One region of the Sphingobium sp. TomTYG74 genome, then DNA from elsewhere that is predicted to be linked to it. Evidence: predicted binding sites of a transcription regulator. Region 1 holds the regulator's gene; the other holds the start of a gene.
What was found. Region 1 encodes LexA, which represses DNA repair genes until DNA is damaged. Its sites were predicted from a motif close to GTTCCNCNCTTGTTCT; they were not measured.
Positions count from the first base shown of each region.

Region 2: ACZ5TB_RS12605 (ImuA family protein) is a predicted target of LexA. The motif match lies at 3,240-3,255, and genes of this name have one in related genera.

Region 1 covers NZ_AP027341.1:487,488-502,813, forward strand. The annotation lists gene gltX (glutamate--tRNA ligase) at 1-899, opposite strand, end outside; gene ACZ5TB_RS02545 (ComEC/Rec2 family competence protein) at 936-3,110, shown strand; gene lexA (transcriptional repressor LexA) at 3,071-3,742, opposite strand; gene ACZ5TB_RS02555 (hypothetical protein) at 3,894-4,046, shown strand; gene ACZ5TB_RS02560 (molybdopterin molybdotransferase MoeA) at 4,101-5,279, opposite strand; gene moaC (cyclic pyranopterin monophosphate synthase MoaC) at 5,276-5,746, opposite strand; gene trpC (indole-3-glycerol phosphate synthase TrpC) at 5,743-6,534, opposite strand; gene trpD (anthranilate phosphoribosyltransferase) at 6,531-7,523, opposite strand; gene ACZ5TB_RS02580 (anthranilate synthase component II) at 7,589-8,179, opposite strand; gene ACZ5TB_RS02585 (DUF6766 family protein) at 8,298-8,699, shown strand; gene ACZ5TB_RS02590 (hemerythrin domain-containing protein) at 8,767-9,279, shown strand; RNA gene ssrA (transfer-messenger RNA) at 9,285-9,629, shown strand; gene ACZ5TB_RS02600 (tetratricopeptide repeat protein) at 9,930-10,313, shown strand; gene ACZ5TB_RS02605 (hypothetical protein) at 10,581-12,173, shown strand; gene ACZ5TB_RS02610 (TonB-dependent receptor domain-containing protein) at 12,265-14,943, shown strand; gene ACZ5TB_RS02615 (CYTH and CHAD domain-containing protein) at 15,033-15,326, shown strand, end outside.
Region 2 covers NZ_AP027341.1:2,475,963-2,491,288, reverse strand. The annotation lists gene ACZ5TB_RS12615 (error-prone DNA polymerase) at 1-930, opposite strand, end outside; gene ACZ5TB_RS12610 (Y-family DNA polymerase) at 927-2,522, opposite strand; gene ACZ5TB_RS12605 (ImuA family protein) at 2,419-3,234, opposite strand; gene ACZ5TB_RS12600 (sulfotransferase domain-containing protein) at 3,394-4,764, shown strand; gene recA (recombinase RecA) at 5,038-6,111, opposite strand; gene ACZ5TB_RS12590 (response regulator) at 6,214-6,570, opposite strand; gene ACZ5TB_RS12585 (hybrid sensor histidine kinase/response regulator) at 6,650-9,073, opposite strand; gene ACZ5TB_RS12580 (DUF2062 domain-containing protein) at 9,117-9,707, opposite strand; gene smpB (SsrA-binding protein SmpB) at 9,725-10,207, opposite strand; gene dapA (4-hydroxy-tetrahydrodipicolinate synthase) at 10,253-11,131, opposite strand; gene ACZ5TB_RS12565 (lytic transglycosylase domain-containing protein) at 11,286-13,325, shown strand; gene greB (transcription elongation factor GreB) at 13,633-14,118, shown strand; gene ACZ5TB_RS12555 (S41 family peptidase) at 14,341-15,326, opposite strand, start outside.

The DNA of each region.
Region 1 (15,326 bases):
AGCTCGATCGCGCGATCTCGCGAGATGGTTTCTTCATCGCCATAGCCCCAGCCGAGGCGCAGAAGATAATTGAGCACGGCTTCGGGCAGCATGCCCATCTCATCGCGATAGGCATCGACACCCAGCGCGCCATGCCGCTTCGATAGCTTTGCGCCGTCCGATCCGTGGATCAACGGGATATGGGCATAGACCGGCTCTTCCCAGCCCATCGCCTTAATAATGCCGAGCTGGCGAAACGCATTGTTCAGATGGTCGTCGCCGCGGATTACATGTGTGACGCCCATGTCGTTATCATCGACAACGACGGCGAGCATATAGGTTGGCGTCCCGTCGGAGCGGAGCAGGATCATGTCATCCAGTTCCGCATTCTGCACGACTACCCGGCCCTGGACCGCATCCTCGATGACCGTCTCGCCTTCGCGCGGCGCCTTGAGCCGGATGACGAACGGAGCATCGGCCGGAGCTTCCGACGGATCACGGCCCCGCCAGCGGCCATCATAACGCATCGGCTGCTTTGCGGCGCGCTGCTGTTCGCGCAGTTCAGCCAATTCTTCGGGGGTCGCGTAGCAGCGATAGGCATGGCCAGCCGCGAGCAACTGGTTAGCGACCTCCGCGTGCCGCTGCGATCGCTCAAACTGAAAGACGGCGGGCTCGTCGCCTGCAAGGCCGAGCCATTCAAGGCCGTCGAAGATCGCGGCGACAGCTTCCTCGGTCGAACGGGCGCGATCGGTATCTTCGATACGCAACAGGAACTTGCCGCCATGGTGCCGGGCGAATAACCAGTTGAACAACGCGGTGCGTGCGCCGCCGATATGAAGAAATCCCGTGGGCGATGGCGCGAAACGGGTTACCACCTGCTTGTTCAAACCCGTTGCACTCACCGATTTATTCCTCGACATCCGCCTTGCTCATTCATGAACGCGACGCCCCCTAGCATGGCTTTTGAGCCACGACAAACCTCCGTTGCCCCGATAATAAGGCGCAGCGGCGATCAGCTTTTCGTGCGGCTCGAACAGGCATTGGAGGCTGAGCGTGAGCAACTCGCGCTTTGGGTGCCGGTGGGCCTTGGGCTGGGCATAGCGGGCTGGTTATTTCTGCCTAACCAGCTGACATGGTTGTCTTTTTGCTGTTGCGCGATTGCGATCGCGAGCGGCGGATTGATGCTACCGGAGGGCGGCCGGATACGCCATGCGCTTATATGGGGCGGTCTGCTCGCGGCGTCCGGCTGCCTGTTGATATGGGGGAAAGCCCTGATTGTCGGCACGGCGCCATTGCCGCGTGCGGCATTTGTAGAAGTAACTGGCGAAGTCAGGTCAGCCGATACGGTGCCTGCGCAGCAGATGAGTCGCGTATCTATACGTCCGATAAACATGCCTATGCTGCCTTCCCTGATCCGGGTGAACATAGCGGCGGCGGATCTACCCGAAGGGGTTGGCAAAGGCGCCATCATTCGCTTTCGCACCCGGTTGATGCCTCCTGCCGAAGCGAGCCTGCCGGGTAGCTATGATTTTTCGCGTCGCGCTTATTTTCAGGGGATTGGGGCAACAGGACGCGCGCTCAAGCCTATCGTCGTGCTGCGCCCATCAACGGAGGCGCCGCCTCTGCACAATCGTCTTTTCGCGCACATATTGAAGAATGCGAATGGAGAGGGAGCGGGCATAGCCGCGGCGCTGGCGACGGGGGATCAGGGCGCCATCAGCGAGGCGGACGCGGACGCGATGCGTCGCAGTGGCCTTGCCCATTTGCTTTCGATCAGCGGGCTGCACGTCACCGCCCTCATCGGCGCGGTCATTTTTCTGCTGATGCGGATCATGGCGCTCAGTCGGCGCGCAGCACTGGACTGGCCGTTGATGCTGATCGCTGCGGCGGGTGGCGCGCTGGCGGGCATTGGATATACTTTGTTGACTGGCGCGGAAGTGCCAACGGTTCGATCCTGTATCGCTGCATTGCTGGTGCTGGGGGGGCTTGCGCTTGGGCGCGAAGCCATCACCTTGCGGCTAATAGCCGCCGGTGCACTGGTGGTTCTGTTGGTGTGGCCTGAGGCGCTGTCGGGGCCAAGCTTCCAGATGAGCTTCGCCGCCGTGATCGCCATTGTCGCTCTAGGGGAGCATCCCCGTTTTCGCGCGTTTGCGGCGGCCCGGGAGGAGTTGGCCCATCGCCGATTGTTGCGGCAACTTGCTGTCCTGCTTTTCACGGGCTTTGCGGTTGAACTGGCCCTGGCGCCGATCGCGCTGTTCCACTTTCACAAGGCGGGCATGATAGGCGCTTTCGCAAACCTTGTGGCTATTCCCCTGACGACCTTTGTCGTGATGCCATTGGAAGCGCTGGCTTTACTGTTGGATGTTGCCGGTCTGGGGGCTCCTGCCTGGTGGTTGACTTCCCGCGCGCTCGATCTGCTGCTGTTGATCGCGCATGGGGTGGCGGCAAGTCCCTGGGCGGTCGTTACTGCGCCTTCCATCTCCAACATGATCTTCGGGATTATCGTGCTGGGCGGACTTTGGTGCCTGCTCTGGCGAAGCGCTTGGCGATGGGCGGGACTGGCTCCCGTGGTGCTGGGCATGACGATCATTATGATGAGTTCGCCTCCGGAGATTCTTGTAACGGCGGATGGGCGTCATGTGGCCGTGCGCGGGCAGGACGGCGGCATGCATATCCTGCGCGAACGGGCCGGAGATTATGTCCGCGATATGATCGCGGAAAGTGCAGGCTATGAAGGTGCGCTGGGTGCCCTTGCAGACTTGCCCGAGGCCCGCTGTTCCTTGGACTTGTGCATGGTGGCGCTGAGCGGGGGAGAGCGCATATGGCAGCTGTTGGTAACAAGAAGCGGCGTTGTCGTGCCCAAGGATACCCTGATACGGGATTGTGCGCGCGCGGATATAGTTATCGCCGACCGTCGCTTGCCTTCATGGTGCAAACCTCGTTGGCTTAAAGCGGATCGGCGGCTGTTGGCACATACCGGCGGGCTGGCGATCGATCTTGATGGAGGAACCGTGCGAACCGGGAAAACAGTGGGCGACGCACATCCGTGGGTCGCCCGGCCTTCCTATTTACCGGCGCGCCGCCGATCCGGTCAGTTGTACCGTCGCAGCAGACCAGCGAGCTTTCCTTGAATGCGCACCTGCTGCGAATCGTAGATTTGCGGCTCATAAGCATTGTTGGCCGGATCGAGCCTGACCTTAGGCCCCTGGCGATGATAATATTTCAGCGTCGCCTCGCTATCCTCAATCAGTGCAACCACGATTTGCCCCTCGCGCGCTACTTCAGTGCGCTGGATCAGTGCGAAGTCGCCGTCGAGGATGCCCGCATCGATCATCGAATCGCCAGAAACCTCAAGAGCATAATGATCTCCGGCACCCAGTAGAGCCGCAGGAACGGACAGCATATTCTGTCCTTCCATGGCTTCGATTGGGACGCCTGCGGCAATCCGACCGTGAAGGGGGATGTCGATCACGTCGTTGGCTGCGACCGGGGGCTTGGCCGACAGTTGCGGTTTGGGTGTCGATGCGACCTTGGGGGCGCGATGCATTGCTTCAGGAAGTTTCAGAACCTCCAGCGCGCGCGCCCGGTTCGGCAGGCGACGGATGAACCCGCGTTCTTCCAGCGCATTAATCAATCGGTGAATCCCGGATTTCGACCGCAGATCGAGCGCTTCCTTCATCTCCTCGAACGAAGGCGAAACCCCGCCTTCCTCGAGCCGAGTTTGAATGAAGCTGAGCAATTCCTGTTGCTTGGGCGTCAGCATGCCGACTTATCCTCCATGGAACGGATGGAGAACGCATAGGAAACGTAAGGAGGCAAGTCAAGCAGGTTGCGCCAAGCGTAACGAAAGGAACGGACCTGCGTCACAGCCGTTGAATAGCGGCCTTCCCAAAGAGGGTGAATAGGAGAGTAAGATGGCGAACCAGAACGATCAGGACAAACAGCGCCGCCAGCAAGGTGGTGACCGCTCAAGCCAGGGCGGGCGTCAGCAGCAGCAGGAAAATCGCCAAGGTCAAATGGGCGAAAGCCGCAAGGACAAGAGCGATCACAGCAAGCAGCAGCGCTGATCTACGTTCGGTTGGATCACGGGGAGGGGCCGCTTTGCGGCCCCTTTCTCATTGTCAAAGCGGAACGATGGTTACTTTGTCACCTGCGGCGGCCGGGGGTGAGTCGGCCGGTCGAAGGATCAGGCACCCCGCTTGAGCCAGGGCCGCGGTAGCGGCGCTGTCCTGCGAAGTAACCGAGACCAGACCAGCATCAGTGAGATAGGCGCGAAGATAGTCGTCGCGCGATCCTGTCGCAGGAAGTGGCGCGGCGAGTTCCGCGATCGTCGTGCGCGGTAGCGGGTTGGCGGCTCCGGCGATGTGCCGGACGAGCGGCAGCAGGAACAGCGTTGCTGTCACGAAGGCGGACACGGGGTTGCCGGGGAGGCCGAGGAATAGGGTGTCACCCAGCTTTCCCGCCATGAGCGGCTTGCCGGGGCGCATGCGAATCTTCCAGAAATCCAGAGTGCCGCCCGCCGCCTGGAAAGCTGGCCGCACCAAGTCGTGATCGCCGACCGAGGCGCCTCCGGTCGAGACGATGATGTCGGCCGTAGCGGCTTCTTTGAGCGCCCGGACCATGGCGTCCAGATCGTCGAGAACGATGCCGATGTCGATCACCTCCGCGCCTGCCTGGCCGAGCATGGCCGCAAGCATCGGCGCGTTGGAGGACGGCAAGCGGCCAGAGGGCGTGGGCGCTCCGGGGGGGACGAGTTCATTGCCGGTTGAGATTAGGGCGATGCGCGGACGGCTGCCGACCGGGAGGGTTCCGTGGCCCCCAAGAACGGCAAGAGCAATTTGCGCGGGACCCAATGCGGCACCGGCAGGGAGCAATAGATGATTTGCGCCAAAGTCGCTTGCCGCCGGGCGCACGTTTCGTCCTGTGGGTAGTGGAGAGCCGAGGGGGTGCACGAGCTGGCCGTCCAGCTGCGCATCTTCCTGGATCAGGACCGTATCGGCGCCGGGCGGCAGTGGTGCGCCGGTGAAGATGCGACAGCATTCCCCCGGAGTCAAAGGGGAGGGAAGGGAGCTGCCTGCCGTGCTTTCAGCGGTTAGGCGCCAGGGGCCAGGCCATTCTGCCGTGCGAATGGCGTAGCCGTCCATGGCCGACAGATCTGCCCAAGGCTGATCGCGCAGGGCGAAGATGTCACGCGCGAGCCAGCGGGCTGCGCAGTTAGAAACCGGGACGTCCTCTTCCGGCAAGCGGCGGCCCAGCGCGAGCAGGCGCGCCTGAGCCTCCGCGACCGGGAGCAGGCTCATGCGGCTCGCCAGTCGCCCGACTTGCCGCCCGACTTTGCGAGCAACCGGACGTTGCCGATGATCATGCCCTTATCGAGCGCCTTTGCCATGTCGTATATGGTCAGCAGCGCAACGGATGTGGCGGTAAGTGCTTCCATCTCAACGCCGGTCTGGCCCGCGCTTCTGGCGGTAGCGGTCACGGTGACGCCCTCTGTTTCCAGATCGAAGTCGATCGTGACAGAGGTCAGGGCGATGGGATGACAGAGCGGGATGAGGTCAGCGGTGCGCTTCGCCGCCATGATGCCTGCCACGCGTGCCACCGCCAGGACATCGCCTTTCTTCACCAGTCCCTGGGCGATGGCGGTTGCAGCTTCGGCACTCATTGCGATGTAGCCGGTGGCGATGGCTTCACGGGCAGTCACTGCCTTGGCGGAGACATCGACCATATGGGCCGATCCATCCTGATCAAGATGGGTGAGCTTGCTCATGCGCCTGTCAGTAGAGCGTGGGTTGCGGCTTCGACATCGGGCTGGCGCATCAGGCTTTCGCCCACCAGGAAGCAGCGAACGCCATGTTCGGACATTGCGACCAGATCGGCATGGCTGCCAAGGCCGCTCTCCGCAACGAAGGTGCAGCCTTCCGGAGCATGGCCGACCAGCTCATAGGTGCGGGCGAAGTCGACGCTGAAGTCGCGCAGGTCGCGGTTGTTGACGCCGATGAGGCGCGAGCGGAGCTTCAGCGCGCGTTCCAGTTCATGGGCGTCATGCACTTCGATCAGCGCATCCATGCCAAGGCCGAGCGCGGCGTCCTCTATCTCGGCCATCTGATTATCGTCCAGCGCGGCGGCGATGATGAGGATGGCGTCGGCGCCGAGCGAACGGCTTTCCAGCACCTGCCAGGGATCGACCATGAAATCCTTGCGCAGGACGGGCAGGGCGCAGGCGGAGCGGGCGGCCATGAGATAATCGTCATGGCCCTGAAAATAGGGTTCGTCCGTGAGGACCGAGAGACAGGCGGCGCCAGCGGCTGCATAGGCCTGCGCATGGGCAGGCGGATCGAAATTCTCGCGGATCAGGCCCTTGGAGGGGCTGGCCTTCTTGATCTCGGCGATCAGGCCGAAGCCGGAACGTGCGGCGCTGTCGAGCGCCTGACGGAAGCCGCGCGGCGGCGTTTGTTCGGCGGCGCGGGCGTGAAGCGAGGAGACCGTGACGGCGGCCTTGCGCCGGGCCACTTCCTCACGTTTTGTGTCGCAGATTTCGATCAGCTTGTTCGTCATTTATAGGCAATCCAGCAATTGAGCAGCGCATTGGCCAGGCCACGGTCGATGGTTTCGGCAGCTTCCTCGACACCTTCGCGCAGATCGGCAACCACATCAGCTACGACAAGGGCGGCGGCTGCGTTCAGCAGTACGGCATCGCGATAGGCGCCCGTCTCGCCCTGAAGCAGGGCGCGCAGGGCGGCGGCGTTATGAGCAGGGTCACCGCCGCGTATCGCCTCAACCGGGTGCGTAGGTAGTCCGGCGTCGGCCGGGGTGAGGCGGCGCATGGCGACGATGCCCTGCGCAGTGACTTCCGCGACATCGTTGCCGCCCGCGAGGGAGAGCTCGTCGAGACCTTCATCCCCCGAGACGATCATGGCGCGGTCGACGCCAAGGTCGGCCAGCGCCTCGGCATAGATGGGGACATAGGCGGGGCGGGCGATGCCGACCAGTTGACGGCGCACGCCCGCTGGATTGGCGAGCGGTCCCATCAGGTTGAAGATGGTGCGCTGGCCGATGGCTTTGCGGATAGGGCCGAAGCGTTTGAGCGCGGGGTGATGTTTCTGCGCAAACAGGAAGCAGATGCCGAGGTCGCTCAGCGTTGCCTCTGCCGTATCGGCGACGCGATCGAGATCGAGACCGAGTGCTTCGAGCGTGTCGGCGGCTCCGGCCTTGGACGAGGCGGCGCGGTTGCCATGCTTGGCGACGGGCACTCCGGCGGCGGCTACCACGAGGCTGACGGCGGTCGAGACGTTGAGCGTGTGATGGCCGTCACCACCCGTGCCGCAGACGTCGATCGCGCCAGCGGGGGCGGCGATGGGGATCATGCGGGCACGCATGGCGCGTGCGGCGGCGGCGATCTCCGTCGCGCTTTCGCCACGCTGGGCCATGGTGACGAGGAAGGCGGCAATCTCTTCTTCGGGCAGGTCGCCGTCGAACAGCAGATCGAAGGCGGCGGCGGCCTCGGTAGCGCTTAGCGGCGCTGCGGGATCAGGCAGGCGGGTCATCGCCTTTGCCTTAATCATGACGGGCCGCCAGAGTCGAGGGCGGGGTGCGGGAAAGTCCGACGGAATCAGGCCGCCGCGCGTTCCTTTACCGGAATCCCGGCGATCCGCATGAAGTTCGCCAGCATCTCATGGCCATATTCGGTGGCGATGCTTTCGGGATGGAACTGGATCGAGTGGATCGGAAGACTTTGATGGCGGAAGCCCATGACCGAGCTGTCCTCACTGGTCGCATTCACGATGAGGCTTTGCGGAATGTTATCGACGATGAGCGAATGATAGCGGGTCGCGGTGAAGGGCGATGGGATGCCCGCGAAAAGCCCTGTGCCGTCATGGGTGACGGGGGAGGTCTTGCCATGCATCAGGCCGCCGCGCACGACTTGTCCGCCGAAATGCTGACCGATCGCCTGATGGCCGAGGCATACGCCCAGCAAGGGCGCGCCTGCGTCGGCGGCGGCGGCGACGAGGTCGAGGCTGACGCCCGCTTCGTTAGGGGTACAGGGGCCGGGCGAAAGCAGGAAGGCGCTCGCGCCGCTGGAGAGGGCTTGGCCTGCCGAAATGGCGTCGTTGCGGACGACCTCCACCTCTGCGCCCAGTTCCATGAGGTAATGGACCAGGTTCCAGGTGAAGCTGTCATAATTGTCGATGACGAGGATCATGGGGCCATGGCTATAGAGAGCGAAGCGCGCCGGGCCAATCGGAATCGGCGTTTGCAGCTGGCTGAACCGGCTACAGGCTTTTGCGTTATCCTTCCGGAGCGACATGAGGGAGGATGGTATGAAGCGCTACGCCTATGGTTGGATCACGGCCCTGTTCTTCCTGGTGTCGATCGTGGGTCATTGGGTGTTTGGCTGGTGGGCCTATGTGGATGACGCAAAGACGCACGGGCAGGTGCCTGAACTGGCGGCCTATGCCATCGAAATGGGCCGGGACACATTCGAAAATTGGCAGTCGGAATTTCTCCAGCTGATCTGGCAAGTCGTGGGCCTGGCCTATTTCCTCTATGTCGGCTCGCCAGCTTCCAAGGAGAATGACGACCGGTTGGAAGTGAAGGTGGACGAACTGCTGAAAATGGCCGGGGGCAAGGATGCCGAGCGGTTGATCAGCGAAATCGATAGCCGTTATCTGCGCGCCGGTGGTCATGCGAAGCCGCACGGTCATGATCTGGGCTATGAATGATGGCGGGACGGAACCCGGAAGCTTGTCAGCCGCTTCTTGACGATATGTGTTCGTGAGGAGGACGGAAATGGCCAAAGCTGAGTTTACCGATGCGATCGCCCTGTTGAAAGCCGATCACCGCAAGGTCGAGGAGTTGTTCGACCAGTATGAGAAGGCAAGGGCCGCGAACCGGAAGCAGGACATCGCGTATCAGATCTGCACCGAACTGAAGATCCATACGATGATCGAGGAGGAGATTTTCTACCCCGCATTCCGTGGCAAGATCGAGGATGACACGCTGGACGAAGCCTATGTCGAGCATGATGGTGCGAAGGTGCTGGTAAATGATATCGAGGCCGGATCGCCGGACGATGATTTCTATGATGCCAAGGTCAAGGTGCTGTCCGAGGAGATCAAGCATCATGTGAAGGAAGAGGAAAGGCAGTCTGACGGCATGTTCGCCCAGTGCCGCAAGACAGAGGTGGATCTGGTGGAGCTTCGTGACAGGATGATGGCGCGCAAGCAGGAGCTGATGGCGCAAGCGAAGGCGAGCGGACTGCCGGTCGCCAAGCCCAAGGCCGTTCATCTGGTCCCGGCCTGACCGAAAAGGTTGATAAATGGGGCGCGCTGTCCCATATGGGTTTTGCCGGGTTCGCCCGGCTATGGTGATAAATCGTGTCGTGTAATAGGCGCAGCGGACCCGGGGGCAGTACCCGGCGGCTCCACCACATATCCCGGCTTGTACGGGGTGTCTGACGGGGCCGAACTAGGATCGACGTGTGTTGAAAGGCGATGTCTTCACCCGGCCTGAGTAAGCCGTAAAAATGTTCAAAACACGTAAGTGCCAACGATAACGAGGCTCTTGCTCTTGCTGCGTAATTGATGGCCTCACGGCCTGACATTACCCAAAAAGAACGCGGTTGAACCCACCGGGCAACAGAAGGGAATTCAGCGGCTTCCGGAGGAGCCGGGCAACAGAATCCTCCGGACTTTCCTTATTCGATTGATTTTGCCCTGCGTGGCGGATGGCCAACGGCTATGGGCCGCGTGAGCTGAATCTGTAGCCGCGAATCGACTGTCAGGAACCAAGACGGTTCAATTACAGTTTTATGACAGTTAAAAGAAAACTTTATAACATATTGAATTATAAGATATAAAAATCCTTTTTTGGGTACGGTTGGCTGCTTGTCCAGATGTCATCAAGATGAAATAATCCCGGCTATTGTAGAAGGTTTTTTCGGGAGAAATTGGATGATGAAGGTAGCGGCGATCGTCGGGCTGGTGCTGGCGGGGGGCTTGTCGGGCGCGGCCGTGGCTGCATCCGATGAAGTGGTTGTGGTCGGTGTTCCCGATGGGCGATTGGCCGCTCCGGCATTGGTCGCGAAGGATTATGAGAAGGCCGCTCGCCGCCTCGCGCCGATGTGGCCAGACGGAGCCAATGATCCGGCCCGATTGATCAACCTGGGCAATGCCTATGCGGGCCTGGGGCGGATCAAGGATGCCCGAGAGGCTTATGGTGCAGCCCGTTTCGCTCCGGAATCGACGTTGCTGCTCGCAAATGGCGAAGAAGCATCATCGCGAGATGTTGCCCGCCGCGCGCTCGGCCGCCTCGAAGCGAGTTACGCCATGCGCTGATTTCTGCGCGCCAAGTCAGGAGAAAGTGGGCGTCGTCCGGTGGGACGGCGCCTTTTTCTGCATTTGCGGCCTTCGCAATCATCAAAGTGAAACAAGTGTCTTTGAACTGTCATTTCAAAGACACGCCTTCGTCACGAAACCAAAATGTCCCTGTCATCTGGCGCGCCTAGCTGCGGCGACTGAGGGCGGCAGGGGGCGTTGTCCGATTCGTGAATCCCCTTCGCTCCGCATCCTAACAAAGACCGGCATGGCCGGAGCGGAGACGACATGGTCAAGACTAATCGTATCACTACCATTTTGATGGCGGGCTGCGCCTGCGCTGCTCTGAGCGCTTGCGGTGCAGATGACATCGCCTCGCCGGGCGAGGGGACAGTCGTCCTGCCCGCGCCGACTCCGACGCCGAGCCCAACGCCGACGCCTACTCCTACGCCGGGCAATGTGACCGCCGCAGCCGACTGTCCGACCATTGCCGGTGCGGATCAGCTGACCAATCTTGGCACCATCAGCGACGGGACCAATACGTGGCGCAATTGCGGCTTCCCCGCGCGTTTCAACAGCTCGACCGCGATCGCAAAGACGGCGGGCGTCATCTATTCGCTCCCCGGCCGCGTCGATGTCGGCACCGATCAGGGCGCTGCAAGCACCGGTTCCAACGTAACGCTGACGGTTGATCCGGGCGTGGTCGTATTTGCCGGCACCGGCGGCGCCTTCCTGGTCGTCAATCGCGGCAACAAGATCAACGCCGTGGGCACGGCGGCACAGCCGATCGTTTTCACCAGCCGCGAAAATGTCACCGGTTCCGCCACCGATCAGTCGTCAGGCCAGTGGGGCGGCATCGTGCTGCTCGGCCGCGCCAAGATCACCGACTGCGATCAGGCGCCTAACGCGGCTCCGGGCACCACCGCCTGCCAGCGCGACACCGAAGGCACGACCGGCGCGCTCTATGGCGGTGACAATGATGCCGACAATTCGGGCCGCATGAGCTATGTCCAGATCCGTTATTCCGGTTTCGTGCTGGCGAACGGCAAGGAATTGCAGGGCCTGACCCCTTCGGGCGTCGGTACCGGCACGCAGCTTGATCATATCCAGGTCCACAACAGCTCGGACGACGGCATCGAGGCTTTCGGCGGTTCGACCCACATGAAATATCTGGTGCTGACCGGCAACGAGGACGACAATCTGGATACGGACGTCGGCTTCCGCGGTACGGCGCAGTTCGTCATCTCGGTCCAGCGCGCGAACAACAATATAGGCGATACCTTCACCGAGACGGACTCGAATGGTTCGACGACCGGCACCAGCTTCTCCGAAGACGCGCTGCCTCGCCAGTATCTGAAGGTTGCGAACTTCACGCACATCCAGCGGTCGAATACCGGCGATGACGGCGCGACCATGATGCTGCGCGGCGGTGCTGACCTGGCCATGGTGAACGGCATCATCGTCAGCCCTGACCAGAGCTGCCTGCGCATCAACAGCGCGGCAACGGTGCGTGACGCCGACACGGCGCTGCAGGATGCGGGCAAGCCGCGTTACCTGTCGGTCGCGATGCAGTGCAACGCTACCCCGTTCAAGGGCACCGGCGGCGTCGATGCCGCGACGGTCCAGTCGATCTTCGCGACCGATCCGAACAGCAGCTTTGCCTACACGCCTTCGCTGACCAGCCTGTTCATCAACGGCGCGACGGAAACGGCCCGCACCGCGATCGACCCCAAGACGATCGACAGCAACTTCACCACAACCAACTATATCGGCGCGGTGAAGGACAGCAACGACAGCTGGTACGCAGGCTGGACCTGCAATTCGATCACGGCGAGCTTCGGCAGCAGCAGCAAGAACTGCACCGCCATCCCGACCACCTGATCGACCTGAACCCTGAACAGGGCGGGGGAGCGTGCACAGCCGCTTCCCCGCTCTCTTTGCAAAAGAATTTTCCCAAGGGGGACTCCAAGCCATGTCGAAGCCGCTCAGCCTGGCGCGCATGCTCCTGATTTCGACCGCCCTTTCCGCTCCGGCGGTAATGGCGCAGACCACGACCGATACCGCGCCGACGTCAGGCGTGCCGAGCGCGTCCGAAGAGGCCGATGCGCAGACCGGCAATGTCGATGTTTCCGTGCCCGGATCGGACATCATCGTTACGGGACGCCGCACCAGCAACATATCCCAGGCCGCGCCGCAGGTGGTGACCGTGTTGTCGGCCGCCGACATCAAGCGTACGGGCGAAGGCGACATCGCAGGGTCGCTCCAGCGCGTGACGGGCCTATCGGTCGTGTCGGGCGGTTATGTCTATGTGCGCGGGCTAGGCGACCGCTATTCGCTGGCGCTGCTCAACGGATCACCGCTGCCGAGCCCGGAGCCGCTGAAGCGCGTCGTGCCGCTCGACATCTTCCCGACCAGCGTCATCGCGTCCACGATGGTGCAGAAAAGCTATTCTGCGAACTTCCCCGGCGAGTTTGGCGGTGGCGTCATCAACCTGACGACCAAGGCCATCCCGGTTGAAAGCTATCTTGAGCTGGGGATCGGTAGTTCGGCCAACACTGAAACCTCCGGCCAGATGGGCTACACCTATTATGGCAGCAAGTCGGACTGGACCGGCTTTGACGACGGTTCGCGCGACGTTCCGCCATTGCTGGCGCAGGCATTCGGTAGCGGCGTGCCCTTCTCCAACATGACGCGCGGTGACCTGCAGGCGATTTCGATGCAGTTCCTGAATGCGAAGACTTCCGTGCTTCAGCGCACCAACAGCCTGCCGTTCAACTTTTCCGGATCGCTGAATGCCGGGACGGCGATGGACGTGGGTAGTGATGGGCGGTTGGGCGTGCTGTTTACCGCATCCTATAGCAATAAGTGGCGCACACGGTCCTCGCTACAGCAGGCGTCGATCAATCTTGAGCAGGCGCCGGGCAAGAACGGCGTTCAGGTATCGACGGACAATGAGGTGACATTCAACAGCCTGTTCGGGGTTGGCCTTGAACTGGGTGATCAGAAGATCCGCTGGACCAACGTCTATATCCGCGACACGCTGAAGCGCGGTGCCCTGACGCTTGGCCAGAATGACGGCGCGATCGCGGGCGCGGATTATATGAAGCAGAATACCGCCTGGTATGAGCGGCAGCTAATCGACACCCAGATGGTGGGCGAGTTCAAGCTGATGGAGGGGTTGAGCCTCGACCTGCGCGGCGGCTATGCCAATTCGCAGCGGGAAGCGCCCTATGAGCGGGAGTTCGAATATGTGCGGACCAATCGCGACCTGGCGGTCGATCCCGTGGGCGATCGCTTCGTCAATGCGCTGAACCGCCAGCGGGGCGATGCGTCGATCACCTTCAGCGATCTCAACGAAGATTTGTGGTCGGCGGGCTGGGACCTCAGCTACAAATTCTCGCCGGATCTGACCGCAACGATCGGCTATGCGTTCAGCGATACGAAGCGCACATCCTCGCGCTATGAGCTGCATTTCGACGCGACCAACCTGCCGATTGCGGTGCAACAGCTGCGGCCTGATTATCTTCTGTCGGACGCGTCGATCCAGTTGTTCGACATGTCGTTGCTGGACTTTTCGGGCAACTATCCCGTCTATGACGCGGCGCTGCGGACACATGCGGGATATGCGCAGGTGAAGGTGCAGCCGATCGCGGGCGTGACGGTGGACGCGGGCGTGCGTTATGAGAAGGGCCGCCAGTCGGTGACCGGCGTGGACGTCTACAATACAGGCGTTGAGCCGGTGAACGGCATCAACAAGGAATATTGGCTGCCCGCCGCGACCATCGCTGTCGAAGCGGCCAAGGGGCTGCAGTTCCGCATGAGCGGCTCCAAGACGATTGCTCGCCCGCAGTTCCGCGAGCTGATCGCCCAGCCTTATATCGATACCGATTCCAACCGCTTTTATCGCGGCAATCCCTTCCTGCAGGATAGTGAGTTGTGGAACGCCGATCTGCGCGCGGAATGGTATATGGGCCGGGATGAGCGGCTGACGGCGGCGGCGTTCTGGAAGAAGATCGACAATCCGATCGAAACCTACACGACGATCAACGACAAATATGACGTGACGACCAGCTTCGCCAATGCGCCCGAAGCGACGCTGTATGGCGTCGAGTTTGAGGTGCAGAAATATCTGCCGCTCGATAACTGGAGCAGCCCTTTCTTCCAGAGCCGCAGGATCGTGCTGATCGGCAATTACACCTATACGCAGTCGAAGCTGAAGGTGAGCGCGGGCGACACGACCACGCCCTACAGCTATACGACCGGCCCGTTGCCCGCCGCGTCCGACTATTTCCAGGATGGGGTGCCGCTGACCGGCCAGTCGGATCACCTGGTCAACCTGCAGCTTGGCCTTGAAGACACGGACAGGCTGTCGCAGCAGACGCTGCTGCTGACCTATGCCAGCCCGCGCGTCACCAGCCGTGGTCCCAACCTTCAACCCGACATCAAGGAAAAGCCGGGCCTGACGCTGGACTTCGTGGCGCGGCAGGGCGTGACCCTGCCGGGCGGAGTGAAGAGCGAGTTCAAGTTCGAGGCGCGGAACATCACGGGGCGGAAGTTCCAGGAGTTCCAGGAGCTGGATGGCAACAAGGTGTTCTACAATCGCTACAAGATAGGAACGACCTTTGCGGCTTCACTGACCGTGGCGCTCTGATTTAACCTTCTCAGATGAGGCTTGGCGGCCGATCTGCTTCGCGCGGGTCGGCCGTTTTGCCGTCTGTGATTCGCGCGTTTTCCTGCGCCGTGTTAGGGATTGGCCTGAAGCGGAGGCAGGCGGTGAAGCAGGAAGTCGAGCTGAAACTGGAACTGTCGCAGCAGGCGGCGGAGGCCTTCGAGCAATTGGCGCTGCTGCCCGCTGAGAGCGATCGGGCGCAACTTCAGGCCGTCTATTTCGATACGCCAGACAGACAGTTGGAGGCGCGAGGATATACGCTGCGCATTCGCAGATCAGGGGAGGCGTGCGTCCAGACGGTCAAGGCCGACAGCAAAGATCGAGGTGGAGCCCTTTTCTCACGGGCGGAATGGGAAATGCCGGTC
Region 2 (15,326 bases), 610 kb from region 1:
CGTCACGCCATCACGAATGCAGCTTAGCACATCCTGCAATGATCGGGATGATGCTTCGGCATACAGCACATCATTGGTCGCAATAACCGGCACGCCGACCTCTCGGGCGATCCTCTGAATAGCAATCGCATGCCGACGGTCACGCCCATTATAACGCCGTGTCAGGCCCAGCCACACACATCCCGGCGCTTTGTCATGCAACCGGCGCAATGCATCCTGCCATGTGGACGGAGACGCGGGCGGCACCAGTTTCAGGTGAGAGATGGACACCGCCTCATCCCCCGACGGATAGGCCGGGGGAGCCTTGTGCGCCTCTTGTGGCCGGGCCGTGGAAAGCGGCAGGACGATCAGCAGAAGATCGTCAAGATGGCTAAGCAAATCCCTGAAGGTAAGAATGCAGTCTCCCTTCACCGCCTCCATATTGCCCTTGGTCAACAGACGGGTGAGCCGTCCCCAGCCAAGGCGGCTTCTGGGATAGGCCAGAATGTCAGGCGTGCCATCGACAAAGACCAGGCGGGCGCCCACCACCAGACGCAGATCGGTGTGACAGGCCGCCTCTTCCTCGGCAGTCAGTTCAACTGTTTCACCTCTTTCCTTCTTCGCTTTGATCATCTCCGCACGCGCCTTGTCCGGCGCATCGCGCAGCGCGACATAGGCGCGCACCACGCCAGCCACGCTGTTCCTGTCAGCAATACCGATGGCGCGAAGCCCCAGTTCAATCGCCCGGCCGACAAGATCGGAAGGATGGGAAGCGCCGTGCAGGAAGCTGTAATTGGACATGGCGCCCAACTCGGCGAAGGCAGGCCCTTCCCTTAAGGACGGCGGTATTGCAGGCTTCCTCCCGTCCTTCTCCCTTCCCTCAATCATGTCCAACTCCCGCCGGTCAGGGGATTTAGGCTTGGACGGATCAGGTCCCTTGCCGCGTTTCATGCGAACAGGCCATGGATGTACCAGCCCGGATGCCGCGCCTCCGTGCCGTAAAGGCCGTGGCGGAATATCCAGTAGCGGCGGCCGCGCGCATCCTCGATCCGGTAATAGTCGCGCGTCATGCCCGCACCTTCGCCCGCCAGTGCGCCGTCCTTCGCCTTCCACCATTCGGGCGCGATCCGCTCCGGCCCTTCATAGCGGGTCACTTCATGGGCGCTGCGCCGCCAGCGGAAATGATGCGGCGGACCGTCTGGCACCTCCGCCACCACCTCGATTGGCTGGGGCGGGTCGAACAGGTGGATGGGGCGCATCGGCGGATCGCCGGGCTCTCCCTGACGCGGCCAGCTGGACGGCGCGCGGCTTTCGATCGCAGGCAGCGCAAGCTGCGCCTGTTCGGGAATATGGCTGTCGCGCGGTTCCAACCGCTGGATGCGATTACGACCGGCCCGGACGGACAGCTGATCGATCAGCGCCGCGACCGCTTCCTCGCGCCGCGCCTCTCCCCCTTCCAGCGCCAGCTGAGTAGCCGCCATCGGCTCGGTCTGTGGCACGGTAAGGCGCAGCATGTCGAAGCCGAAGCCGGGATCGACCGGATCGGACAGGCTGTCGATCCGCTCTTGCACCAGCCGCATGATCGCGGGCGCATCGCGCACCGGCAGGCCGGTTTCCACCCGCAGCGGAAAGGCTAGGCCATCTGTGCGGAAGAACAGCAATTCGAACCGCCGCCCGCCCTCGCCCCGCTCGGTCAGTCGCTCACCCGCTTCGGCGGCCATCTCCTCCACCCGCTGCAAGGCATAGGCGGTGCTGCCCACAGGCTCTGCGAAGCGGCGTTCGATCCGCAGGACAGGACGCGGACGGCGTGGCGCAAGTGGCCGATGGCCCAGACCCAGCAGGCGGTGCAGCGCGTCCACCGCATCCTCGCCAAAACGCGCAGCCAGCGTCGCGGCAGGACGCGCAGCAAGATCGCCGATGGTGCGCAACCCCGCCCGCCGCAACGCCACCCCGCTGTCCTGCTCCAGTTCCAGTGCCTCGACCGGCAGGCGGCGCAAGGCAGCCTCCTCATCGGGCGCTGGCCCTGCGGAAAAGCGGCACAGCGCATGCGCGCCCTCCGGCGTGCCTGCTATCGCATAACGCACCTCCATGCCGTGCCGCTCAAACCGCTCCACCGCCTCGCGCGCCAGCGCCTCCTCCCCGCCCCACAAATGCGCGCAGCCGGTGATGTCCAGCATCAACCCATGCGGCGGATCGATCGCGGCTGCAGGCGTATAGCGCGCGCAGCCATCGCATAGCCGTTCCAGCCAGTCCTGATCGGCATGATGATCGGCCTCGAAGCTGACCAGATCGGGCTCTTGCGCCCGCGCATCGGCCAGCGTCATGCCTGCGCTAAGGCCCAGCGCCAGCGCGTCGGCATCCGGCGTGACAAGGCGCATGGCCCCGCGCAGGGACTCCACGATGGCGACCGGCCCGGAACCGGCCTGCGCCTGCCACAGATCAGGCCGCGCGATGCGCAACCGATCGACCGCCAGGAAGGGGAACCACAGCGCCAGGTAGCGCCGCCTCGTCAGCGCGTCCTCCGCTTGCCCATCCATGCTCATGGCGTTCATCGCACTCTTCTCCAAAATCTCCCCGCTTCGCATTCCACACCATCCGCCACGTCATGCCGTCCGGCCCCGATCGGCGGCGCAACAGGTGGAGCGAAAAAGCGCTCATGCCCGGCGCATTGCCCGGCAACGGCACGGATGGCGCAGCCTCCACCCGCCACCGCGTCTCCGCCGCGCTCGGCACCGGATCACCGCCGATCCGCAGCACGAAAGCCGTAACCCCCGACGTCTCCGCCGCCAGCGCCAGACGGCGGCTGGCAGTCAGGTCCAGCAGCGGCGCGCGCCCGCGCAGTTCGATGACCAGCGCGCCCAGCGCCGGACACCGCAACGCATCGACCGCCGCGCGCAGCAGCAGCGCCTCATCCTTCATGACACCGATCAGCAAATGGGCTGGATCTATTCCAAGCGCGGCGAGCCCCGGGCCATAAGGTTGTCCCGCCGTTCCATTTGGAAGGCGCAGCCAGAACAAAGGGGCCTCACGCGCTGCAAGATGGGCAAGGATCAGGGAAAGACCGGCGGTGGCCCCCTCATCTTCAGCATTCCCGAAAAATTCATGTACCCGACCCCTGGCAAGGCCACCCTGCAATGCCTGATCAAAAGCCGCATGTCCGGTCGTGATACGCGCATCTGCTTTGACGGCCGGAAACCCTTCCAGTGATGCAATGTGCCGCCTGAGGGCTGCAAGCCTGTTCACCGAATCCACCATAGCATGTTCTCTATATGTTCTTTTCAGCGATAGCGCATCCCCTGTCAATCAACTTGGCTGCCATCAGAAAAAAGGGAGGATGGTTTCAGCTTCTTACACACATTGGCCATCATCCGGAAAAGTTTCACACCCGGCTTTCTGCCAAGCTAGTCTGTGTTGATGGACACGTCCCACATCGCTTCGCTGGCTCATGCGCCCTTCATTCTGGCGCGCCGTATCGCTTCGGCTCGCAGCCTGCGTCTTGTTTCCAGCGCTGCGACTGCGCTCCTTGCCTCCTACCCGAAGTCAGGCAGGACCTGGCTCAGGTTTATCCTGGCCCAATATTTCCTCGCGTCGCGTGCATATCCGCCCATTACGACCCAGAGCATGTTCACCTTTGCTCCCAATTTCGACTTGGATCCGGTGCGCGGCATACCGGCCTTTGTCCGCAGGTCGGAAGAGGCTTCTTTCCCCCTCATCCCTTCCACCCATCTGCGCTTCAAACCAACCCTCCCCGGTCGGCTTCCCATCATATTCCTCATCCGCGATCCGCGAGCCGTACTCATTTCCGACTATCACCATGTGACCCGGCACAAGATGTCGTTTCAAGGCAGCGTTGACGATTTTCTCATGGATGAGAATAGAGGCCTGCCTCACTATATCAAATATATGAACAGCTGGGCCAATGGCCTCGAACGGCATGATCATCACGTCATATATTATGAGGATCTACTGCTTCAAACGGAGGCAGAAGTTGAAAAGATGCTCAATTTCCTGGATGAGCCAGTCCACACCCATGCTCTTGGATATGCGGTGGAAAACTCATCCTTCGAAAAGCTCAAGGCACTGGAACTCGCCCAGGGCATTCCCGGCCATGAATATGACAGATCGGATTCAGATGCCCTGCGGATCAGAAAGGGGCAATCCGACAGTTTCCGGCAGGAACTGACGATCGAGCAACAAAAATTCATCGAGGATAGCTGTAAGTCTCAGTTGAACCGCCGGATGTTGGCCAAGCTGGATCGATACGGCTTTTCAGACCCGCCTTCGTCATCCGCCGTGAAACCGATAGGGATATCGCAATCCGCGGCGCCCGAAAGACAGGTGCATGATCCTGTAACCAAGCGCCGCCTTCCCTCTCTTGGTGTACAGCTCTTGAGCGAGGCGATGGTGATAATCGGCCTCGCCGCCATGCTCGTCGCCCCGACCATTCTGGCGATAGAAGTAGGCGAATGGCTTTTCCGGCGGGAATGGGATGGTCACTCGCTGGAAGATGGCCTCGCCTTGTTCGGGATCGACCGGGTGGGGCCTGTGGAAACACCCACCGAACGAATACTCGACGTCTTTCTCGCGCTGCCCCTCACCATCGCCTTGTTCATGAACGGCCTCCTCATATTCCTGGCTGCCGTACATTTCGGAGACTGGGGTCTTCAGGGCGTACGGCTCAAGAAAAAGCTCGCCGTCGAGCAGAGCAAAAGGCGCCAGCGGAGCAACGCCAAAAATCCGCCCTCTGACCTCAAACCGACAGGAATGGTGAGCCCCAGCCGCTGATCAATGTTCATTTAGAGCATCGTGCGCAAAAGTGGGAACCGGTTTTGCGCAACAAACGATGCGGCAACAAATAACTAGAGCGCGCGTCTTGCGTCCGATTTAACGCAGCGCGCTCTGGCCCTGTTGAGCAAGCCACGCCCAGTCGCGCTTTATAACGGTAAAAGGCCCGCCCGGCGAAAATGCACGGGCGGACCTTTTCAGTGCGTGAAACGAAAGGCGGGCAGAGCCGCGCGGCTGTCCTGCGGCTGATCCGGCCGCAGGCGTTAGCCGTGCTTATTCGCCATCATCCTCCGCTTCGGGTCCGGTCATCATTCCTTCGGCGACCTCTTCGGTCTTGCCCCGGATCACCTTTTCCAGGCGCTCCGCCATTTCGGGATTTTCCTTGAGGAAGGTCTTGGCATTTTCACGACCCTGGCCGATGCGAACGGAGTCGTAGGAGAACCAGGCGCCCGATTTTTCGACCACGCCAGCCTTGACGCCAAGGTCGAGTATCTCGCCGATCTTCGAAATCCCCTCGCCATACATGATGTCGAATTCGACCTGCTTGAAGGGCGGGGCCACCTTGTTCTTCACCACCTTCACGCGGGTCGCGTTGCCGACGATATCGTCACGATCCTTGATCTGGCCGGTGCGGCGAATGTCGAGGCGAACCGAAGCATAGAATTTGAGCGCGTTGCCGCCCGTCGTCGTTTCCGGATTGCCGTACATGACGCCAATCTTCATGCGGACCTGGTTGATGAAGATCACCAGACACTTGGAGCGCGAGATCGAGCCCGTAAGCTTGCGCAGAGCCTGGCTCATCAGGCGCGCCTGAAGGCCAACATGGCTATCGCCCATTTCGCCTTCGATTTCAGCGCGCGGCACCAGCGCGGCGACCGAGTCCACCACCAACACGTCGATGGCGTTCGACCGCACCAGCGTATCGACAATCTCCAGCGCCTGTTCGCCGGTATCCGGCTGCGACACGATGAGTTCGTCGATGTCGACGCCCAGCTTCTTGGCATAGGCCGGATCAAGCGCATGTTCCGCGTCGACAAAGGCCGCGATACCGCCGGTCTTCTGCGCCTCTGCAATGGCATGCAACGCCAGCGTGGTCTTGCCCGAGCTTTCAGGGCCATAGATTTCGATGATGCGGCCGCGCGGCAGGCCGCCGATACCCAGCGCGATGTCGAGCCCCAGCGATCCCGTCGAGATCGCCTCAATCTCGATCTTCTCGCGGCTGCCCAGCTTCATGGCCGAACCTTTACCGAAGGCGCGGTCAATCTGGGAAAGGGCCGCTTCCAATGCTTTCTGTCTGTCCATTGTCCCTGTCTTCTTGGAATCGATGAGTGAGAGCATTGCTGTCATCGGCCTATCCCCTGTCAAGCGGAAGCGCCGATTAAGTGGCGCCTTGGCCACCATGTATCCCCTTTGTTCCAAAAGAACAAGAGGGGAACGGAAATTTCCTATTTAGGCGGAAAGAACCTTCGTCAGCGCCCGCTCAACGGCGCCAATCGTATAAGGTTTTGCCAAAGTCGGCCGATCCGAATGCCCTGACGGCACATCATCAGCCATGCCGCCTGTCGCGAAAATAAAGGGGATGCCGCTTTGCGCCAGCAGGTCCGCGACCGGCCAGCTTTTCTCACCCTGCAGATTGCAGTCCACCAACGCGGCGTCGAAGCCGCCCTTGCGCGCATGGTCGCACGCCTCATCCACCGAAACGGCAATGGCATGCAGGCGATATCCCAATGTTTCGAGATAATCTTCCAGCATCATGCCGATCATCGCTTCATCCTCGACCACCAGGATGGTCTTGCCGTCCGACATGTGCGTCCCCTATTTCGTTGCGCTCGCTATCTTATCATCGGCGCGCGGACCAGCATAAACGCTTGATCGTTCAAGAAGTTCATTCCACCGCTGTACCCATTGCCAAGGCGTCCCGCGCCGCCTCCGCGAGCTGGCTGACGGAAAATGGTTTGGGTAGGAAGGCGACATTGGCAAGGTCGATCGACTTGCGCAGCTGCTCCTCGGCATAGCCGGACATGAACAGCACCGGCAGGTCGGGATGCGTATCCCGTGCCCGCGCGACCATGGACGGGCCATCCATATTGGGCATGACCACGTCGGAGATCAGCAGGTCGATCTTCTCACCGCTCGCCAGCACCTCCAGCCCCTGCTCGCCATCATTGGCGGTCAGCACCTTGTAGCCCTGGCGCGAAAGGGCGCGTTCGGCAACGGCGCGGACCATATCCTCGTCCTCGACCACCAGCACCGTGCCCGTGCCCCATGTCTCGCTGCGCTTGAGCGGCAGCTTGGCGGGAATCGCCTGCTCCATGTCCGCGCCCTGATAGACGGGCAGGTAGATGACGAAACTCGCCCCCCGGCCCAGTTCGGACTCGGCGAAGATATAGCCGCCCGACTGCTTGACGATGCCATAGACGGTGGAGAGGCCAAGCCCCGTGCCCTTGCCCAATTCCTTGGTCGTAAAGAAGGGCTCGAAGATCTTGGAAAGAATGTCGGGCGGGATGCCAAGGCCGGTGTCGGAAACCCGCAGCGCGGTATAATCGGCGGCGGGCAATATCTCCTGCCGCATCTCGCGCACCTTGCCAGCCGGAACCGCATAGGTCTGGATATTGAGGATGCCGCCTTCCGGCATCGCGTCGCGCGCATTGACCGCCAGGTTCACGATCACCTGCTCCAGCTGCCCCGGGTCCGCGCGCACCGCGCCCAGGTTGCGGCCATGGCTGACCTCCAGCTTCACGCTCTCACCCAGCAGACGCTTCAGCAGGTTGGAAACGTCGGCAACGATGTCCGGCAATTGCAGCACCTGCGGACGCAATGTCTGCTGCCGCGAAAAGGCGAGCAGCTGGCGCGTCAGCCCAGCCGCGCGATTGCTGTTCGACTTGATCTGCTGAATATCGTCATAGTCGCTGTCGCCCGGCGTATGGCGCATCAGCATCAGGTCGCAATGGCCGATGATCGCGGTCAGGATATTGTTGAAGTCATGCGCGACGCCACCAGCCAACTGGCCGATCGCTTGCATCTTCGTCGCCTGCGCCACCTGCCGCTTGAGCTTGCTTTCCTCGCTATTGTCCTTGAGGCTGAGCAGCACGGCTGCCTCGCCCAGGCCCCGGACGCCCGCCAGACTGAGCGCCGTCGGCTCCTCCGGCTCGTTGCGCAACCTGATGGCGATATCGCCCGACATTTGCGGCCCCACCGCAAAGCGGCGCACGGCGTCTGCGACTGCTGCCTGATCTTCCCGCACGACCAGATCGCCGGGATAACTCGGTCGTTCGCTACGCTTGAGCCCCGCCGCGCGGGAGAAGGCATTGTTGAGAAACAGGACGCGACCATCGCGATCCGCCATGGCAAGACCGAAAGGCAGCAGGGACAGCAGCGTTTCGATATAGGAAAGCGCCGATGTGCCGCCCGCGCTACCCGCTGGCTCATCGATCAGCAGCAGGAGCATCGGACCATCCTGGCCCACTTGACTACCAGCAGGCTGAGCCGTCCGACGCAAGGGCACCTGCAACAACCGTAGCGGCAGCCCGCCCGACTCCTCACGCGCCAGAAATAGCCGCCCCTTGTCATCGACGCGCATATGGGCGGCAAAGTCACGGCCGGTGATGTTGGCGTCGATCCGGCCAGCAGCACGCAGCAGGAAAGCCCCGTTCGCCGCGCGGATGCGCCCTTCACCCCCGATCATGACTGCCATGATCCCGGCCTCGCCCATCTGCCGCCCCGCGTCCCCGGTCAGCAGGCGGTGCACATCATCCAGCGCGTTTGGCTGGCGAACCGGAGTAAAGCGCCACAGCAGATAATCTTCCGACCGGCCCGTGCGGCACAGATCGACGTCCAGCCGGAGAGCGCCCTGCGCCACGCCTTCGACCCGCGCCTCACCATCGCGCCAGGCCGCGCGGGCGGCAGTGCTCAGGCTTTCCGTTAAGCTAGGCTCAGCCGTGAGATTGGGGGGCGTCGGAAATCCGGGAAACCATTCGCCGAACAGGTCGCTGGCGCAAACGAGCCGCCCTGCCCGGTCGGTCACCGCGATGGCCATGTTGGACGCATCCGCTGCGGCGCGCGCTACCGTCCAATCCGGCACCGCCTCGCCGTCTGCCGCCTCTTCCGGGAAAATACGCCGATACCAGCTGAGCAGCGCGGCAATGGCAAGGATCATTGCGCCGAACCCCGTGGCCATAGCCGGGTTGCCGGTCGCATAGATGACGAGAACCGCCGAAAGCAGCGCCGCCAGTATCAGCAGCGGCAGGGACAGCCGGGAAGGGCGCTCGCCCGTCCACGCTTCCTCATCCCTTTTGACGCGCGAGGCCATCGGCCGGCCTTCCCCCTGAAAACGCCTGGACTATTCGCCGACGTCAGACGCGGGCGACTTCTTCCAATGCGCTGCTTTCGGGTGCCTTGCCAATCCTCAATTTGCGCGCATGCCATTTCCGGCCCATCCGATGGCGCCAGATCCAGTCGGCAATGAAGTAGCCGACCACGGCGAACGCAACCGAAATCAGCGCCAGCCCGAACAGCATGGCGGGCGCCGCTTCGGAAAAGAGCCAGCCGCACCATTCGCGGATCGATGCGTGCTTATCCACCAGCGCCATGAAACCCGATGCATCCGCGCTGCGGCCCAGGAACCAGTTGCCCACATAGACGGACGCCATCAGGAACAGCGGTGTCGTCGCCGGATTGGAAAGAAACGTCATCGCCGCCGCCAGCGGAATATTGGCCCGGAACGGCAGCGCCAGCATCGCCGCCCCGGCAATCTGCACACCGGGGATCAACAGAAATATCCCGACCAGCAGCCCCAACGCGACTCCACGCGGCACGGAACGACGGGTAAAGCGCCACAGCGATGGCTCCAGCACGCGGTGCGCCACGGGGGCAATGAAGCGATTGTCCTCCAGCGATTCACGGGTCGGGGCATTGGCATGCCACCACCGCGACAGGCGGCCCATGCTCGCTCTCGGCCCCATCAGCGATGGTCCTTCATGATACGCTGCTGATCGCGCTTCCAGTCGCGTTCCTTGATCGTCTCGCGCTTGTCGTGCGTCTTCTTGCCCTTGGCCAGCGCCAGTTCAACTTTCGCTTTGCCACGGCTGTTGAAATAGACGCTCAAGGGGACGAGCGTCATGCCCTTGCGCTCGACCGCGCCGTGCATGCGCGCGATCTCCCGCTCGTGCAGCAACAGCTTGCGGGGCCGCTTGGGCTCATGATTATAGCGGTTTCCGTGGCTGAATTCGGGGATGTTGCTATTGACCAGCCACACCTGATCGCCCTTCACCTCGGCATAGCTCTCGGCAATGTTCCCCTCGCCGAAACGAAGCGATTTCACCTCCGTGCCTTGCAGCGCGATGCCCGCTTCGAACACATCCTCAAGGAAATATTCAAAACGCGCGCGCCGGTTCTCGGCGACGATCTTCTTCTTGTCGAACAGTTCGGGACGGGGGCGGGCCATGGGACTCTTAACTAACTCACTTCACCATATAAGGCCGCAGCCCATTTAGACGAGACCCGCAATTTCCAATGCCCGATCCACAGCGGCGCGGCTGGATTCCGACGGCCAGGTGATCGGCAGCCGCAATTCACCGGGCATGTCGGACCGCACACGGCTGAGCGCATACTTAACCGGTCCAGGTGAAGAATCGCTGAACAATGCGTCATGCAGCGGGTAGAGCCGGTCCTGTAACGCCAATGCACCAGCCCAGTCACCCGACGCACAAGCCGCCTGGAATTGCGCGCACAGTTGCGGCGCGACATTGGCCGTGACGGAGATGCAGCCCCTGCCCCCCATGGCGTTAAATCCCAGCGCGGTTTCATCATTGCCGGACAGCTGGCAGAAATCATCCCGGCAGGCGAGCCGCTGCGCGGTGACCCGCCCCAGATTCCCGGTGGCGTCCTTTATGCCCACGATCGTCTGATATTCTTCGGTCAGGCGATGGATGACCGGCACGCCAATATCGGTGATCGTGCGGCTCGGTACATTGTAAAGGACGATCGGCAGCTGACAGCGCTCCGCCAGATAGGCGAAATGCTGATAAACGCCTTCCTGATTGGGCTTGTTATAATAAGGCGCGACCACCAGCGCCGCGTCCGCGCCAGAAGCCTGCGCCGCGAACATATGCTCCAGAGCGATTCGCGTGTCGTTGGACCCGCAGCCCGCAATCACCGGCACCCGGCCCGCCGCCTGATCGACACAGATCGCGACGACGCGGTTATGCTCTTCCACCGTCATGGTGGCGCTTTCGCCGGTGGTGCCGCATGGCACCAAAGCGCTGCTTCCTTCCTCGATCTGCCAGTCCACTAGGGCGCGAAACGCGGCCTCATCCACGCTCCCGTCGCGAAATGGAGTGACCAGCGCCGGAATCGACCCGGAAAACATCAACAAACTCCTTCAATTCACCGGCATTCCGGGGCACACTGTCGAGTGTAGGCAACGGCGCGCTATAGCGTGTCATTCAGGGCCTGATAAGGATGGAATTGCGATGATGTCCAGTAGGCTGTCAGCTCGCCGCCCCGAAACAACATTGGTCCGCATGCCCTTGATCGCTCTTCTTCTTTTTACCGCCGGCGCCAGCGCCCAGACCGAAGCCCCTGTTGCGTCGCCCTATCCGGCTGGCGCGGTGGTCCAGCAACTGCCCGCCTCGACTCAGGCATCGCCTCAGCCATCGCCCTGGAATCAGGTCAGCGGCCGAATCGGCGTCGCGTCCGATCCATCCATCTCCGCGACGATCAGCCAATGGCGCGCGTTGCAGCAGAGCGATGGCCTGGGCTTTTCGACCTATGCCAGCTTCATCCTCGCCAATCCCGGTTGGCCGGGGGAGGACCGGATGCGGCGGCTGGCGGAAACCGGCATCAATCCCAACAGCTATGATCCGCGTCAGGTTACGGCCTTCTTCGCCCGCTTCCCCGCGCGCACCGCCACCGGCCATGCACGCAATGCGCTGGCGCTGATGCAGATGGGCCGCATGCCCGAAGCGCGCATTGCCGCACGCAGCGCCTGGGTCGGCGGCACGCTTTCGCCGGATGACGAGGCTCGGCTTCTTTCGCTGTTCGGATCCAGCTGGACCAGTGCGGACCATGATCAGCGCGCCGACGTGCTGCTATGGGGCGGCGACATCGCCGGCGCGCAACGGATGCTCGCTTATGTGACGCCCACGCGACGGCCGGTCTACGAAGCGCGTATCGCCTTCCGCCAGAAGGCGCCGGACGCCGCCTCCCGGATGCAGGTCGCCGAGCCGGTTGGCATATCCGACGCAGGCTTCGTCGCGGACAAGGCGACCTGGCTGATGAACACGGGCAATTGGGTCGCCGCGCGGCAATATCTTGCCAACCGTCCCCAGCTGACCTTCCGCCCGGGCAATGCCGAAAAATGGTATGAGACATTGCTTGGCCAGGCGCGCGCCGCCGCCAACGACAGCCAGTGGAGCTTCGCCTATGGCATCGCCAGCAAGCTCGACGACGCCTATGCGCCCGGCACCGACGTTTCCAGCCGCCCGATTGGCGAGCGTGACGACTATACCAGCCTCGCCTGGCTGGCGGGATCGACCGCCTTCTATAATCTGAACCGACCAGCGGACGCTGCGGCGATGTTCCGCCGCTATGCGACAGCCGCTAAGTCTCCCCAGACCCAGTCGAAGGGCTATTATTGGGCAGGTCGCGCAGCACTGGCAGCCGGTGATACGGCCACCGCGACCAGCTATTTCGCCCAGGCTTCGGTGTTCCCGGATCAATTCTATGGCCAACTTGCCCTGGAACGCGTCGGAAAGCCGGTGCCCGCACCTGCCCTCGTGGAACGGGCCGTGGAAATTTCCGCCGCCGATCGCTCCGCCTTCGCCAATCGTTCGGTCGTCCGCGCCGTGAAGGCGCTGGGACAGATGGGCTATTGGGAGGATCAGAGCAAATTCGCCCGAGCTATCGCCAATAATGCCGACAGCGACAGCGACCATTATCTCGCCGCCGAACTCGCCAAGAGCATCGGCAGGCCCGACATGGGCGTGATGGTCGGCCGCCGCGCCGTGTCGAGCGGCCTTACCGGCTATGGCGAAAGCGCCTTCCCCCGCGTGCCCGTGCCGCCTACGGCCCAATCCAACTGGACGATGGTGCATGCCATCGCGCGGCAGGAAAGCCAGTTCGACCGCCAGATCGTCAGCCACGCGGGTGCGCGCGGCCTGATGCAGCTGATGCCGGGCACCGCGCGGGAACAGGCGGGCAAACTTGGCCTCGGCTATGACCCCGGTTCGCTCAACGATCCAAGCTACAACATCATGCTCGGCTCATCCTATTTCCAGCGCATGCTCAACTATTATGGCGGCAGCTATCCGCTGGCGGTCGCGGCCTATAATGCCGGTCCCGGCAATGTGAACCGCTGGATCTCCGCCAATGGCGACCCGCGCCTGCCGGGCGCCGACATGCTGCGCTGGATCGAGCAAATCCCGATTTTCGAAACACGCAATTATGTACAGCGTGTGCTGGAAAATGCGGTCGTCTATGAAGCGATGAATCCCGAACGCGCCCGCTTCCGGGGTTCCAATACCCCACTCTCCAAATATCTGGGCAAGCAAACCCCAGGCTGACCTCAGCAGAGGCGCGGAAAAGGGCCGAAGGCCAAAATCACCTCCGCGCCTCCGCGTCTCCGCGTGAACCAAAAAAACGCACAACCCTTCCGCGTCCTCTGCGCCTCTGCGCCTCTGCGCGCATAATCATAACCAGCAGCGGGTAGATGGCGCGCAGTCATCAGACTGAAGCTGTGGCTGCTTGCCTTTTCTCTTGTTCGCGCAGAGGGGCAGAGGACGCAGAGTTTTGGGTCCCTCCGAGACGCGGAGGTTTTCTGGCCTCCGGCCGGATGTGTTATGGCGGGAGAAAAGGCGCTAAAGGAGGCGGATGAACGCCCCTCACCCCAATTACATCAGCCCCGAAGGCTTCGCGAAGCTGCGCGCTGAATATGACCAGTTGCTTGGGCAGGAGCGGCCACGCATCGTGGAGATCGTCAGTTGGGCAGCGGGCAATGGCGACCGCAGTGAGAATGGCGACTATCTCTACGGCCGCAAGCGCATGCGTGAGATCGACGGCCAACTCCGCCGCCTGTCAAAGAAGATGAAGGATGCGAAAGTCGTCGATCCCCGTCAGCAACCCGACAAGACCCGCGTCTTCTTCGGCGCGACCGTGACGATAGCCGACGAAGACGACAATCACCGCACCGTCACCATCGTCGGCAATGACGAGACCGACGCCAGCGCGGGCCGGATCGGCTGGAGCTCCCCCATCGCGCGCGCTCTGCGCAATGCCGCAGTAGGCGATCTGCGCCGCGTCATGCTGCCCGCCGGGGAGAAGGAATATGAGGTAATGGAGATCGGTTATCCGGAGTGAATTGACGCCAGTAGCGAGACCCCTCTGTCACGCTTGATGCCAATCAGGAGAGGGCTGAAGACGGCCCTTCGCTGCCCTTCTCCCTCTCCCCTTCAGGGGAGAGGGCTGGGGAGAGGGGAGCAACGTGGGTTGCTTACACCCCTCTCCCGCCTTCGCTCCGCTCGGCACCCTCTCCCCTAAAGGGGAGAGGGGAAGGTCAAGCTTCAACACCAACCCCTCAAATCACCGCGCCGCCTTCTTCTCTACCGGCTGCGCCTGCGCGATGACCGCACCCGGCTTCGCCGCCAGCCGCCCGATCGTTTTCAGCGCATAATCCAGCTGGAAATCCTCGATCCCCTTCTTCTTCAACTCCTCCGCCGTCATGGCGAAGCGCGGATCTTCCTTGGTATCTTCTTCCAGCGCGGCATTGTCCGTCTTGATCTCGTTGATCAGGTGGCGGCGCAGGTCGCTTTCGCGGAACTTCGGCCGGTTCTTGTAATCGGGATCCGACAACTGCGGCACCCGGACGTCGGGCTCGATACCGCCTTCCTGCACAGACCGGCCGGACGGCGTGTAATAGCGCGCCGTCGTCAGCTTGAGCGCGGTCGTATTGGTCAGCGGCAACATCGTCTGCACGCTGCCCTTGCCGAAGCTGCGCTCGCCCATCACCAATGCGCGATGCTGATCCTGAAGCGCGCCCGCGACGATCTCGGAGGCCGAGGCAGACCCGGCATCGACCAGCACGATGACCGGCAAGCCCTTCGCATCATCGCCGGGCTTGGCATAATAGCGCTCAACATCGCCCTTGTTGCGGCCGCGCTGCGAAACGATCTCGCCGCGTTCCAGAAATGCGTCGCTCACTGACACCGCTTCATCCAGCAACCCACCCGGATTGGATCGGAGGTCAAGGATGTAGCCGGTCGGCTTACGGCCCAGGCTCTTGTCGATGCTGCGGATCGCCTGCCGCAAATCGGCGCCCGTATTGGCGGAAAAGCTGACGATGTTGATCACGCCAACGCCGTTCTTCACTTCCCACTTCACCGGCTTCAGCTGAATGATCTCGCGCGTCAGCGTCACTTCGATCGGCTTGTCGCGGCCCGCCCGCACGATGGTCAGCTTGATCGACGTACCCGGCGCGCCGCGCATCTTGTCGACCGCTTCATCCAGCGTGCCGCCATAGATCAGCTGCCCATCAAGGTGCGTTATATAGTCGCCTGCCTTGATCCCCG